DNA from 3 places in the Streptomyces sp. NPDC030991 genome. Region 3 is predicted to be linked to each of the others. Evidence: riboswitches for the same ligand, from Rfam matches in the RefSeq annotation. Region 3 holds a riboswitch; each other region holds the start of a gene.
The links. Region 3 has a riboswitch for cobalamin ahead of nicT (Nickel transporter NicT). Riboswitches for the same ligand answer to the same signal wherever they lie in the genome.
Positions count from the first base shown of each region.

Region 1: it holds a riboswitch for cobalamin, as region 3 does, so the genes downstream of both, cobN (cobaltochelatase subunit CobN) here and nicT (Nickel transporter NicT) in region 3, are expected to answer to the same signal.
Region 2: it holds a riboswitch for cobalamin, as region 3 does, so the genes downstream of both, ACZ45E_RS06470 (prenyltransferase/squalene oxidase repeat-containing protein) here and nicT (Nickel transporter NicT) in region 3, are expected to answer to the same signal.

Region 1 covers NZ_JBVIFR010000004.1:186,373-190,622, reverse strand. The annotation lists gene ACZ45E_RS09560 (cobalamin biosynthesis protein CobG) at 1-1,335, opposite strand, end outside; cobalamin riboswitch at 1,395-1,549, shown strand; gene cobN (cobaltochelatase subunit CobN) at 1,586-4,250, shown strand, end outside.
Region 2 covers NZ_JBVIFR010000003.1:65,520-69,769, reverse strand. The annotation lists gene ACZ45E_RS06480 (energy-coupling factor transporter transmembrane component T) at 1-753, opposite strand, end outside; gene ACZ45E_RS06475 (SCO2322 family protein) at 758-1,411, opposite strand; gene ACZ45E_RS06470 (prenyltransferase/squalene oxidase repeat-containing protein) at 1,408-2,640, opposite strand; adenosylcobalamin-variant (AdoCbl-variant) riboswitch at 2,746-2,820, opposite strand; gene ACZ45E_RS06465 (flotillin family protein) at 3,248-4,250, opposite strand, start outside.
Region 3 covers NZ_JBVIFR010000013.1:160,469-164,718, reverse strand. The annotation lists gene rho (transcription termination factor Rho) at 1-271, shown strand, start outside; gene ACZ45E_RS24595 (GNAT family N-acetyltransferase) at 301-792, shown strand; gene ACZ45E_RS24590 (inorganic diphosphatase) at 965-1,390, shown strand; cobalamin riboswitch at 1,419-1,638, shown strand; gene nicT (Nickel transporter NicT) at 1,671-2,792, shown strand; gene ACZ45E_RS24580 (CaiB/BaiF CoA transferase family protein) at 2,869-4,059, shown strand.

The DNA of each region.
Region 1 (4,250 bases), on a different contig from region 3:
CCGGGCCAGCTCCCCGGCGTCCGCCGCCGTGGCCCCGGGCACCACGATGTCCCGCCAGGGGGTCAACCGGATCTCCCCGGGTGGTAGTCGGGCGGCGAGCGTGGTCAGTGCGGTCCATTGTGGGCCGGTGATGGATCCGAGGGGGGCGGTGACCCGGAGGGCCCGGTCCGTTGCGCGGGGCCCGGAAAATTCAGCCGCTCCGGCTGCTCGCGTGGAGGTGCCGGGTTCGGAAAATTCGGCCTCTCCGGTCGCTCGCGTGGAGGCGCTGGGTCCGGCAAATTCGGCCCCTTCGGCTGCTCGCGTGGAGGTGCCGGGTTCGGCAAATTCAGCCTCTCCGGTCGCTCGCATGGAAGCGCTGGGTTCGGAAAATTCAGCCCCTCCGGCGATTGAGGAGCGGGGTCCGGGGCGGAGCCCCGTGGCCTCGGCGTCGGCGCCGGGTGCGCTCTCGTCGTCGGGTGCGGATGCGTCGTGGCTGGTCGCGCAGTTCCCCGCGCCCCTGGCAGGGTTGACCTCGACCCGGGCGGGAGCGGACGCGTCCCCCGCGCCCCTGACGGGGCTGGTCTCGACCCGGGCGGAAGCGGACGCGCCCCTGACGGGGCCGGCCTCGATCCCCGATTCAGTCAGTCGGGCAGCGACAAGGCGGGCCAACTCGCCCCCGGGCAAGCCGAGTTCGGAGACCCGCCAGACCCGCCGGCCGGCAACCCCCCGCGCCGCCCCGACGAATACCTCGGCCGCGACAACCGCGGCCCGCGCCGCGTCCTCGTACCGCACACGGAACTCCGCGCCCCCGACGGCAAGCACCGCCCCGCCCCCGGCGACCCCGCGCAGCAGCACATCGGGCCCGAGCCCGGCGACATCCCCGCGCCCGTCGTCCAGCGCGAAGAGGAACCGCCCGGAGAGCCCTGGAGTGACGGAACTCGCACAGAGCTCCGCGTCGACCCCGGTCAACCACCCGCGTACGTCGACGAACCCGTCCCCGTCGAGCCCGGACATCGGCGAAGCCACCACGTTGCGGACCCGCTCGTGCGCGGCGGACGGCAGCAGCCCGGCCGCGCCGAGCAGCTGGGCCAGTTCCGCGCCGCACCCCTCGCGCAACCCCCGCACCTGCACATTGCCCCGCGACGTGAGGTGCAGCGTGCCGTCCCCGAGCCGCCGGGCCGCGTCGCCGATGGCCCGCGCCCGCGCCACGTCGAGGACCCCGCCGGGGATGCGGACCCGGGCCAGGAACCCGTCGTCCGCCGCGTGCAGCCGCAGCGCGCCGGGGCAGGCGTCACCCCGGAACGTTCCGGATGTTCCGGGCGTACCGGGATCACCGGGTATGGGGGAGGCGGGCATGCGACGGAGCATACCCACCGTCTGTGACGGGCATCCCGTACCAGGTCACGCCCCCGCCCCGTACGATGAGCCGCGGCGGTCCTGTCCGGCCCGCCGCCATCGCCGCGACGGCGACAGGGGAGGAAGCCCGGTGTGATTCCGGCGCGGTCCCGCCACTGTGAGCCCTCTTACGAGAAGAGGGTGAGCCAGGAACTCCCGCCGTCCAACGACCACCCGGGGCGCGGACACCCCGAGGAAGGCCAGACGACGCATGCCCCAGCACCCCACGGAGCTCACGCAGCCCGCTCAGCCGTCGCGGATCCTGCTCCTGTCGACATCCGACACGGACCTGCTCAGCGCCCGCGCGGCGAACGCCGCCCACGCCGCCCACGCCGCGGACACCACCGACGCCGCGGTCACGTACCGCTTCGCGAACCCCTCCCGGCTGGACGTCGAGACCGAGCTGCCGGAGCTTCTCGACGGAGTCGGCCTCGTCGTCGTACGGCTCCTCGGCGGGGTGCGCGCCTGGCAGGACGGCATCGACCGGCTGACCGCCGCCGGGCTGCGGCTGGTGCTGCTCAGTGGTGAACAGGCGCCGGACGCCCAGCTGATGGCGGCCTCCACGGTCCCCGTCGGCATCGCCGCCGAGGCCCACAAGTACCTGGCGCACGGCGGCCCGGCCAACCTGGCCCAGCTGGCCCTCTTCCTCTCCGACACGGTGCTGCTCACCGGCCACGGCTTCGAACCGCCGGCGCCCGCGCCGACCTGGGGCCCGCTGGAGCGCGCCGCGTCCACCGCCGACGGCCCGACGGTCGCCGTGCTCTACTACCGCGCCCACCACATGAGCGGCAACACGGCCTTCGTGCACGCCCTCTGCGACGAGATCGAGCGCGCCGGAGCCCGCCCCCTCCCCCTGTACGTGGCGTCGCTGCGCGCCCCCGAACCGGGGCTGATCGACGCCCTGCGCCCCGTCGGCGCCATCGTGACGACGGTCCTCGCGGCCGGCGGCACCCGCCCCGCCGAGGCGAGCGCGGGCGGCGACGACGAGTCGTGGGACGCGGGCGCCCTCACCCAGCTCGACGTGCCGATCCTCCAGGCCCTGTGCCTGACCTCGTCCCGCGCGGACTGGGCGGAGAACGACGAGGGCGTCTCACCGCTCGACGCCGCGAGCCAGATCGCGGTGCCGGAGTTCGACGGACGCCTCATCACCGTCCCGTTCTCCTTCAAGGAGATCGACGAGGACGGCCTCCCCGCGTACGTCGCCGACCCCGAGCGCGCCGCCCGCGTCGCCGGGATCGCCGTCCGCCACGCCCGCCTGCGTCACATCCCGGCGCGGGAGAAGAAGCTGGCCCTCGTCCTGTCCGCGTACCCGACCAAGCACTCCCGGATCGGCAACGCGGTCGGCCTGGACACCCCCGCCTCCGCGATCGTCCTGCTCAAGCGCCTCATCGAGGAGGGCTACGACTTCGGGGACACGGCCGAGATCCCCGGTCTCGCCTCCGGCGACGGCGACGAGCTGATCCGCGCGCTCATCGACGCGGGCGGCCACGACCAGGAGTGGCTCACCGACGAGCAGCTCGCACGCAACCCCGTACGCATCCCGGCCGCCGACTACAAGCGCTGGTACGCGACGCTGCCGCAGGAGCTGCGCGACGGTGTCGAGCGGCACTGGGGCCCGCCGCCCGGCGAGATGTTCCTCGACCGCTCCCGCAACCCCGAGGGCGACATCGTCCTCGCGGCCCTGCGCCGCGGCAATCTGCTCGTCCTCATCCAGCCGCCGCGCGGTTTCGGCGAGAACCCCATCGCGATCTACCACGACCCCGATCTGCCGCCCTCGCACCACTACTTGGCGGCGTACCGCTGGATCGCGGCGTCCTCGGCCGACGGCGGGTTCGGCGCCGACGCGATGATCCACCTCGGCAAGCACGGCAACCTGGAGTGGCTGCCCGGCAAGAACGCGGGCCTCTCCGCCGCCTGCGGGCCGGACGCCGCCCTCGGCGACCTGCCGCTCGTCTACCCGTTCCTCGTCAACGACCCCGGCGAGGGCACCCAGGCCAAGCGCCGCGTGCACGCCACACTCATCGACCACCTGGTGCCGCCGATGGCGCGCGCCGACTCCTACGGCGACATCGCCCGCCTGGAGCAACTCCTCGACGAGCACGCCCAGATCGCCGCCATGGACCCGGCGAAGCTCCCGGCGATCCGGGCCCAGATCTGGACCCTCATCCAGGCGGCCAAGCTCGACCACGACCTGGGGGTCGAGGACCGCCCCGAGGACGAGGGCTTCGACGAGTTCATCATGCATCTCGACGGCTGGCTCTGTGAGATCAAGGACGCCCAGATCCGCGACGGCCTGCACGTCCTCGGCCAGGCCCCGGCCGGCGCCGGCCGCGTCAACCTCGTCCTCGCCATCCTGCGCGCCCGCCAGATCTGGGGCGGCAACCAGGCCCTGCCGGGGTTGCGGGAGGCGCTGGGCCTGGACGAGTCCGCGGCGACGCGCACCGATGCGGATGCGGCCGAGGAGTCGGCCCGGGTACTGGTGGAAGCCATGGAGGCGGCCGGCTGGGACCCGGGCGCGGTGTCGGACGCGGTGGCGTCGGCCGGCCTCACGCCACGGGGCTCCGCCCCGGACCCCGCTCCTCAATCGCCGGAGGGGCTTGATTCGCCCGCCCCGGACCTCGCTCCTCGAACGCCGGAGGGGCTTGATTCGCCCGTCCACCAGATCCTCGACTTCGCCGCCCGCGAGGTCGTCCCGCGCCTGGACGGGACCACCGCCGAACTCGACAACTCCGTACGCGCGTTGGAGGGCCGCTTCGTTCCGGCGGGCCCGTCCGGATCGCCCCTGCGCGGCCTGGTCAACGTCCTGCCGACGGGCCGTAACTTCTACTCCGTGGACCCCAAGGCCGTCCCCTCCCGCCTCGCCTGGGAGACCGGCC
Region 2 (4,250 bases), on a different contig from region 3:
GATCAGGCCGCCCAGGGTGAGCGTCGCCGTGGCGCGGCGGACGGCCGGGGGGACCTGGGCCGTGCGGCCGTAGCCGCGGGCGTCCATCGCGGCCGCCAGGGACACCGAACGCTCCAGCGCGCCCTCCAGGACCGGGAGCCCCACCTGGAGCAGGCCGCGCATGCCCTTGTCCGGGCGGCCGCGCAGCCGTCGGGCCGCGCGCAGCCTGCGTACGTCGGCGATCAGGTTCGGGGCGAACGTCATGGCCACCACGACGGCGACCCCCGCCTCGTACAGCGCGCCCGGCAGCGACTTGAGGAGGCGGGAGGGGGAGGCGAGGGCGTTCGCCGCGCCCACGCAGACGAGGAGCGCGGCCAGCTTCAGACCGTCGTAGAACGCGAACGTCAGGCCCTCCAGCGTGACCTTGCCGCCGATCCGCACCCCCTGCGCCCAGTCGGGCAGCGGCACCTCGGGCAGCGTGAACAGCAGATGCGTGCCGGGGATCGGCGAACCCAGGACCGTGGCGAAGACCAGGCGGATCCCGATCACCGCGAGGCCCAGCTTCACGAACGCCCCGTACGAACGCGCCCACGGCGCCTCGGTCCGCCGCGCCGCCACCACGTATCCGGCGACGCCGATCAGGAGAGCCAGCAGCAGCGGGTTCGTGGTGCGGGAGGCCGCCGTGCCGAGGCCGAGCGCCCAGAGCCACCAGGCGCCCGGATGCACGGCGTTGGAACGGTGGGCCTGTGGGGCCCGCAGCGTACGGCCGGTCATCGCGTCAGCCGCGGCGGCGCTTGGCCTGCCAGATCGCGCCGACGCCGAGCGCGGCGACGACGACGACACCGGCGATGACACCGACGGACGGACCGGCGGGGGAGGGCTTCGCCGGAGAGGTGTCCGCGGCCTCGCCGGACCCGGCGAACTCCTTGGTCACCTGCTCGCCGCAGCCCGTCCGCGGGTACCCGGATACGGCGCACAGCAGCGCGTTGCTGTTGTAGCGCAGCGGCTTCGCGACGGAGGCGAGCGCGTCGGCGGTGGTGGCGTCCTCGCCGACCCGCGCGCAGGCCGTGCGGAGCTTCGGCGGGGTCTCGCCGCCCGGCGCGTCCTGCGCGGTGCCGGGGTCGATGACGAGGGCGACGCGCTTGTCGCCGTCCCTGGCCGGGGTGCCGGCGCAGATGGCGGTGAAGTCGGCGGTGCCGCGCGGCTGCGTGGCGTCCTTGGTGTCCGCGCTCACCGCGAACCGGAACCCCTGTACGTCACCGTCGGACGGCGTGGTCCCGGACGGGCCCAGCGACGCGTACGTCCAGGACCCGCCGTCCCGCTCCCAGAACGACCAGTACCGGTACCCCGCGGCCTGCGCCGGAGCCGCCGTGAGCGTGAGCAGCGCGAGCAGCAGGCCGAGTATGAGCCCGGCCGTCCCCCTGCGGGTCACAGCTGCTGCTTCTTGCGGCCGCTGAGCAGGAAACCGGCGCCTACGGCGGCGACGAACATGACGCCGACGATCCACCAGGTGCCGAAGCCGCCGCCGTCGCTCTCGTCGTCCTTCTTCTCGCCGTCGTCGGCGGACTTCGCGGAGGCGGGCGCGGGGCCGGTCTTGTTCAGGGCGCTCACCAGGTCGGTGCCGCCGAAGTCGCGCGGGTCGTTGCCGGTGGCGTGCGCGGCGAGGATCAGCTGGGCGTAGGCCGCGGGCCCGGACTGCGCGGCCCAGCCCTTGGCGTTCTTCTCCAGCCAGGCGTAGGGGTCCTTCGTGTACTTGATGCCCTCCGCGGCGGCGACGGCGGCGACCGCGTCGGCGGTGTTGCCGTAGTCGGGCTGGTCCTCGGCGCCGGCCAGCTGGGACTTCAGGTAGAGGTGGGTGGAGAGCTGGTTCTGGAGGTAGACGGCGCCGTTGTGCGCGATGTCCTCGGGCGCCCTGCCGTCCTCGCAGGTGTACGCGTCCGGAGCCTTGCCCTTGCCGGGTGCGAAGCCGGTGCCGAGCGCGCCGAGGACACCGGCCGCGGTGGCGTCGGCGTTGGCCGCGAGCCTGCCCTTCTTGTCGGGCTGGTAGGCGAGGGCCCCGGCGCTCTTGCCGTCCGAGCAGGGCAGGGCGAACGAGGCGAGGGCGTCCAGGCCGGACTTGCCGGGGCCCGACGTCACGTCGGCCGGCTTCTGGCCCGCGGCGGCGAGCGCGCCGAGCACGACGGAGGTGGAGTTGGCGTCGCTGGCGCCGCCGGGGTTGTAGCCCCAGCCGCCGTCACCGTTCTGGTTCTTCTTCAGCCAGTCGACGCCCTTGGCGACCTCGCCGTCCCGGCCACCGACCGCGGCCAGGGCCTGTACGGCGGCGGCGGTGCTGTTGCTGTCCAGGGCCGTCTTGGCGTCGCACGCCGCGCCGGGCCGGGCGCGGAACGCCGCGAAGCCGCCGTTCTCGCACTGCTGCCCGGCGAGCCAGGCGATGGCCTTCTCCGCCGGCTTCACCCCGGCCGTGTCCTGGGCGACGAGGGCGAGGGACTGCCGCCACACGCCGTCGTAGGTGGGGTCGGACTTTCCGTAGAGGCCCGACGGCACGACGGCCTTCGGGGAGGGGGAGGCACTGTCCGCACCCTCTGCGAACGCGGCCTGCGCGCTCACGGCGCCGATCACGACGGTCGCGGCGACGAGCGCGGCGGTGCGGCGAATGTTCATGGTGGGGCGGGTGCCTCTCCCTGCGGGGGACCCGGGCGGCACGGCACACACAGGCACCGGGCGGCTCCGGTTCCGTATGCCTCGACGGTCCTGAGCCGATCATGACGCGCCCGAGGCATTCCGGCTTTCACGGCTGCGGGATCAGCGCCGGACTCACACCGGCTTCCCCTCGCACGCGCGTATGACGACCCGCCCACTGTACCGGCCACCCGCTCCCACCCCCGAGAGAGCGAAAGCGCCCCCGCGCGAACCCAGCCCCGCCAGGGGCGAGAGGCACATCCAGCGCCGAACCGAACCCTGCAAGGGGCGCGAGGAACGGCGCGAGCAACCACGACGCACCTGCACCCGCCGAGCAGCCCCCGCCCGCACGGCGAGAGGCCCCCCGCCCGCAGGACGAGAGGCACATCCGGCGCCGAACCGAGCCCCGTAAGGGGCGCGGGGAACGGCGCGAGCAACCACCGCGGACCCGCACCCGCCGAGCAGCCCCCACCCGCACGGCGAGAGCCCCCTGCCCGGGCCGGGGCCCGAGCACACACGACGCCCCGCCGGCCGGCGAGAGGCGCCGGCGAGACAAACCCCGCCCCTCCCGCCCGCCCCAGCGAAGGCGTCACCGAACGTCGACGGGCCCGTCATCGCCCGCCCGAGGCGCCGGCGCCGGCGCCCCCAGATACCGCTCGATCACCGCACCCGGCGCCGCCGTCCCCTCCTGCCCGCTCAGGTTCTTGCGGACCGAGTCGAGAATGGTCAGGCCCTGCCCGACGAGCCCGGCGGCGATCTCGCCGAGCCCGTCCGCGCCGTTCAGGACGTTCACGTTCGCCCCGGCGAGCCCCGCGGACGCCTCCTTCACGATCTGCGGCAGCTGGTCGATGAGCATGCGGTCGAGGGCGACCCGGTCGTACGACGCGGCGGCCTCCGCCTGGATCTTCATGCGCTCGGCCTCGGCCAGCGCCAGGACACGGATGCGCTCCGCGTCCGCCTGGGCGGGCTTCACGATCTCCGCGATGAGCTGCTTCTCGCGCAGTTCGGCCTGCTTGAGGGCGAGTTCGGTCTGTGCGGCCAGCACTTCCTGCTGGGCGCGGGCCAGCGCCAGCGGACCCGCCTGCTCGGCCTCGGCCTTGGCGCGGTCCACCTGGGCGCTGTACTCGGCCTGCACGACCGCGGTCTGCCGCGCGAACTCGGCCTGCATCCGGGCCGCCGCCTGCTCCGCCTCCGTGGACGCCTGTGTGGCCTGGGCCTGGGCGATCTGCGCGGCCCGCCGGATGTTGGCCTTGTGCGGCTGCGACATGGCCTCGATGTACCCGGTGTCGCCGTCGTCGATGGACTGGATCTGGAGCGAGTCGACGTGCAGGCCGATCTTGGCCATCTCGGACTTCGACGTGTCCAGTACCTCGGTGGCGAGCTTCTGTCGCTCGGTGACGATCTCCTCGACGGTCATCGAGCCGATGATGGACCGCAGATGGCCGGCGAAGATCCGCCCGGTCAGGATGGACATCTGGTCCTGGTCGGAGAGGAACCGCTGGCCGGCGTTGACGATCGACTCCTGGTCGTTGCCGACCTTGAAGGCGATGACGGCGCGCACGGTCAGGGCGATGCCCTGCCGGGTCACGCAC
Region 3 (4,250 bases):
GCTCAAGGGCACCGGCAACATGGAGCTGCGCCTGGACCGCCTGCTCGCCGCCCGCCGCGTCCACCCGGCCGTCGACATCACCCCGTCCGGCACGCGGCGCGAGGAACTCCTGCTGTCCGCCGCCGAGTCGGCGGGCGTACGCGGTCTGCGCCGGGCCTTCCAGAACAGGGACGGCCAGTCCTCCTACGAGACACTGCTCGACACCCTGCGCCGCACCCCCGACAACGCGGCGTTCCTGCGCCAGGTCCACTCGACGCTCCCCACGAGCTGACGCCGCCCCGGATACGTGATACTCGCAGTATGACTCCGAGTGTTACGCGCCCCGGCGACGGTCCCGCCGTCACCCTGCGCCGGGCCACCGCGCGCGACGCCAAGCGCCTGACCCGGCTCGTGCGCGGCTCCCGCGCCTACGAGGGCCCCTACGCCGCGATGGTCGCGGGCTACCGCGTGGGGCCCGACTACATCGAGGCGCACCGGGTCTTCGTCGCGGCCGGCCGGGCCGACGACCGCGTGCTCGGCTTCTACTCCCTGGTCCTCGCCCCGCCGGAGCTGGACCTGATGTTCGTCGCGAACGACGCGCAGGGTCTGGGCATCGGGCGCCTGCTCGTCGCGCACATGCGCGAGGAGGCCGCCCGCGCGGGCCTCGACCACGTGCGCGTCGTCTCGCATCCGCCCGCCGAGGGCTTCTACCGCGGCATGGGCGCCCTGCGCACCGGCACCGCCGCCGCGTACCCGCCGGCCGTCGCCTGGGACCGCCCCGAACTCGTCTTCCCCATCTCCCCCACGCGCTGAGTAGCTCCGCCACGGTCACGGGGGTTCCGCCCGCGCCGCGCACGGCGCACACTCGGTGCATTCGAGCGGGCGGCAATGCGGCAAGGAGGCCACATTGGGCGGCAGCGAGACGCGCGGCGACGCGTTCGACGTGATCGTGGAGATCCCGCAGGGCTCCCGGAACAAGTACGAGATGGATCACGAGCTCGGGCGGATCCGGCTCGACCGGATGCTGTTCACCTCGACCCAGTACCCCGCGGACTACGGCTACGTCGACGGCACGCTCGGCGGCGACGGCGACCCGCTGGACGCGCTCGTGCTCACCGCCGACGCGACGTTCCCGGGCTGCACCATCGAGTGCCGGGCCATCGGCATGTTCGTGATGAGCGACGAGAAGGGCCCGGACGAGAAGGTCCTCTGCGTCCCCGCCCACGATCCGCGCCACGCCTCGATCCAGGACATCGAGGACATCCCCGAGTTCGACCGCCTGGAGATCACCCACTTCTTCGAGGTCTACAAGGACCTGGAGCCCGGCAAGTCGGTGGAGGGCTCCCACTGGGAGGGCCGGGACAAGGCCTACGAGGAGATCGAGCGGGCGCGCGGGCGCCGGCAACGGTAGCCGCCCGCGGCGCCCGGGGAGGCGTCGTCTATGGTGGGCGGGCCGTGGTGCTCGGGAAGACCGGTGACGGCCCGCAAGGGTCAAGTCCGGAGCGGCCCTCGCCACTGTGATCGGGTTCTCCGCCGCCCTCGGGCCGGCGGGGACCACGCCGCTCCACCGGGCCACTGGCTGTCGCGAGGCAGCTGGGAAGGCAGGAGCGGCGGGGCACGCCCGTAAGCCAGGAGACCGGCCGCGGCATCTCACGAAGTGATTCCACGAGGTGCTGGAGCGTGATCAAGGCATGACCCTGCCCGGGAACTCCCCTGCGCGGCCCACCGGCCCGCACCCCGAGCCCACCTTCCGCTGGCGCCGTGAGGACACCGTGCGCACAGCGGGTCTCATCACGGTGATCGCGGCGCTGCACGTCGTCGCGTTCGGCGTACTGTTCCTCCTCGTCGTCCCCCGGCACTACGAGGTCGGCGACAAGGCCTTCGGCATCGGCCTGGGCGTCACCGCGTACACGCTCGGCATGCGGCACGCCTTCGACGCCGACCACATCGCCGCGATCGACAACACCACCCGCAAACTGATGGCGGACGGCAAGCGCCCCGTCTCCGTGGGCTTCTGGTTCGCGCTCGGCCACTCCAGCGTGGTCGTCGCGATGGCCGCGCTGGTCGCGGGCGGCGCGGCCCTCGCCGGCATCCTCCTGAACGACGAGTCCCGCACCCACCAGATCCTCGGCGTCGTCGGCACCACTGTCTCGGGTACGTTCCTGTACCTCATCGCCGCCCTCAACCTCGTGGCCCTGCTGGGCATCCTGAAGGTCTTCCGGGCGATGCGCGAAGGCACGTACAGCGAACGGGAGCTCGAACAGCACCTGGACTCCCGGGGGTTCATGAACCGGATCCTCGGCCGCTTCACCCGGTCGATCACCCGGCCGGGGCAGATGTACCCGCTCGGCTTCCTCTTCGGCCTGGGCTTCGACACGGCGACCGAGGTGACCCTGATGGTGATGGCCGGCAGCGGCGCGGCGGCGGGTCTGCCCTGGTACGCGATCCTGTGCCTGCCGCTGCTGTTCGCCGCGGGCATGAGCCTGTTCGACACGCTCGACGGGACGTTCATGAACTTCGCGTACCAGTGGGCGTTCTCGAACCCGGTGCGCAAGGTGTTCTACAACCTCACCATCACCGGTCTCTCCATCGCGGTGGCGTTCTTCATCGGCACCATCGAGCTCGTCGGCGTCCTGCACGAGAAGCTCTCGCTGACCGACGCGGTGACCGGCTGGATAGCGGGCCTGGACCTGGACAACGTCGGCTATGTCATCGTCGGCCTGTTCGTGCTCGTGTGGGCGGCGGCGATCGCCTACTGGCGGCTCGCGCGGGTCGAACAGCGCTGGTCGGCGCGGGTCGCCGAGGGCGGTTGACCCTCCGCCGCGGGGCGTTGCGACGGCAGGACGGCACGATGGCACGACGAGACGGACCGAGCACGGAGGAACCCGTATGAGCACCGCCCCCCTGCCCCTCGCGGGCGTCACCGTCGTCAGCCTGGAACAGGCGGTGGCCGCGCCGTTCGCCACGCGCCAGCTGGCCGACCTGGGGGCGCGGGTGATCAAGGTCGAGCGGCCCGGCGACGGTGACTTCGCGCGCCGCTACGACGAGACCGTGCACGGCCAGTCCAGCCACTTCGTGTGGCTGAACCGCTCGAAGGAGTCGGTGACGCTCGACGTCAAGACGGACGGCGGGCGCGCGGCCCTGGAGCGGCTGCTCGCCGGGGCGGACGTCTTCGTGCAGAATCTGGCGCCCGGCGCAGCGGCCCGACTCGGCCTGACCGCACCGGAGTTGGCGGAGCGTCACCCGTCGTTGATCGTCTGTGACATCTCCGGTTACGGCAGCGACGGGCCGTGGTCCCACCGCAAGGCGTACGACCTGCTGGTGCAGTGCGAGACGGGTGTCGTGTCGGTGACGGGCGCGCCCGACGCGCCCGCCAAGGTCGGCATCGCGATCGCCGACATCGCGGCCGGCATGTACGCGTTCTCGGGCATCCTCACCGCCCTGTACGAGCGCCGGGACACGGGCGTCGCGCGCGCGGTGGAGGTGTCGCTGTTCGAGGCGCTCGCGGAGTGGATGGGTTACCCCGCGTACTACACCGCGTACTCGGGCCGCCAGCCGGAGCGGGTCGGCGCCGCGCACGCGACGATCGCGCCCTACGGTCCCTACGCGGCGGCGGACGGCGGCACGGTCCTGCTGGCCGTCCAGAACGAACGGGAGTGGGCCTCCTTCTGCGCCGGTTTCCTCGGCGACGCCGGGCTGGCCGAGGACCGGCGCTTCCACCGCAACTCGGCCCGGGTCGCGCACCGCGCCGAACTCGACGCGATCGTCACGGCGCGCTTCGCCGAACTCGACGCGGGGGAAGCGGTCGCCCTGCTGGAACAGGCCAAGGTCGCGAACGCCCGCCTCAACACCGTCACCGACTTCCTGGACCACCCGGTCCTGACCGGCCGCGACCGGTGGCGCGACGTCAGCACCCCGGGCGGCCCCGTCCGGGCGCTCGTCCCGCCGGCGACCCTGCGCGGCGTCCGCCCCCGGATGGACCCCGTCCCGGCGGTCGGGGAACACACGGAGGCGGTGCTGGAGGAGTTCGGCTACGACGCGACGGCGATCCGGGAACTGCGGGCGGCGGGGGCGTTCTGAGGGGCGCGAATGGGGCCGTTCGGCCCCTCACAAGGGTCACTCGGCCCGCTCCCGGCGAAGGCCCTCACTGAGATGCTGCTGCGCAGAGCCTCCCGTGCCCTCGCTCTCCCGCCGCGGCGCATGGTCGAGGCACCCGGGCCCGCCGCCCGCACGAGGGGGAGCTGCGGACGGCGGGCCCGGTGACGGGGCCA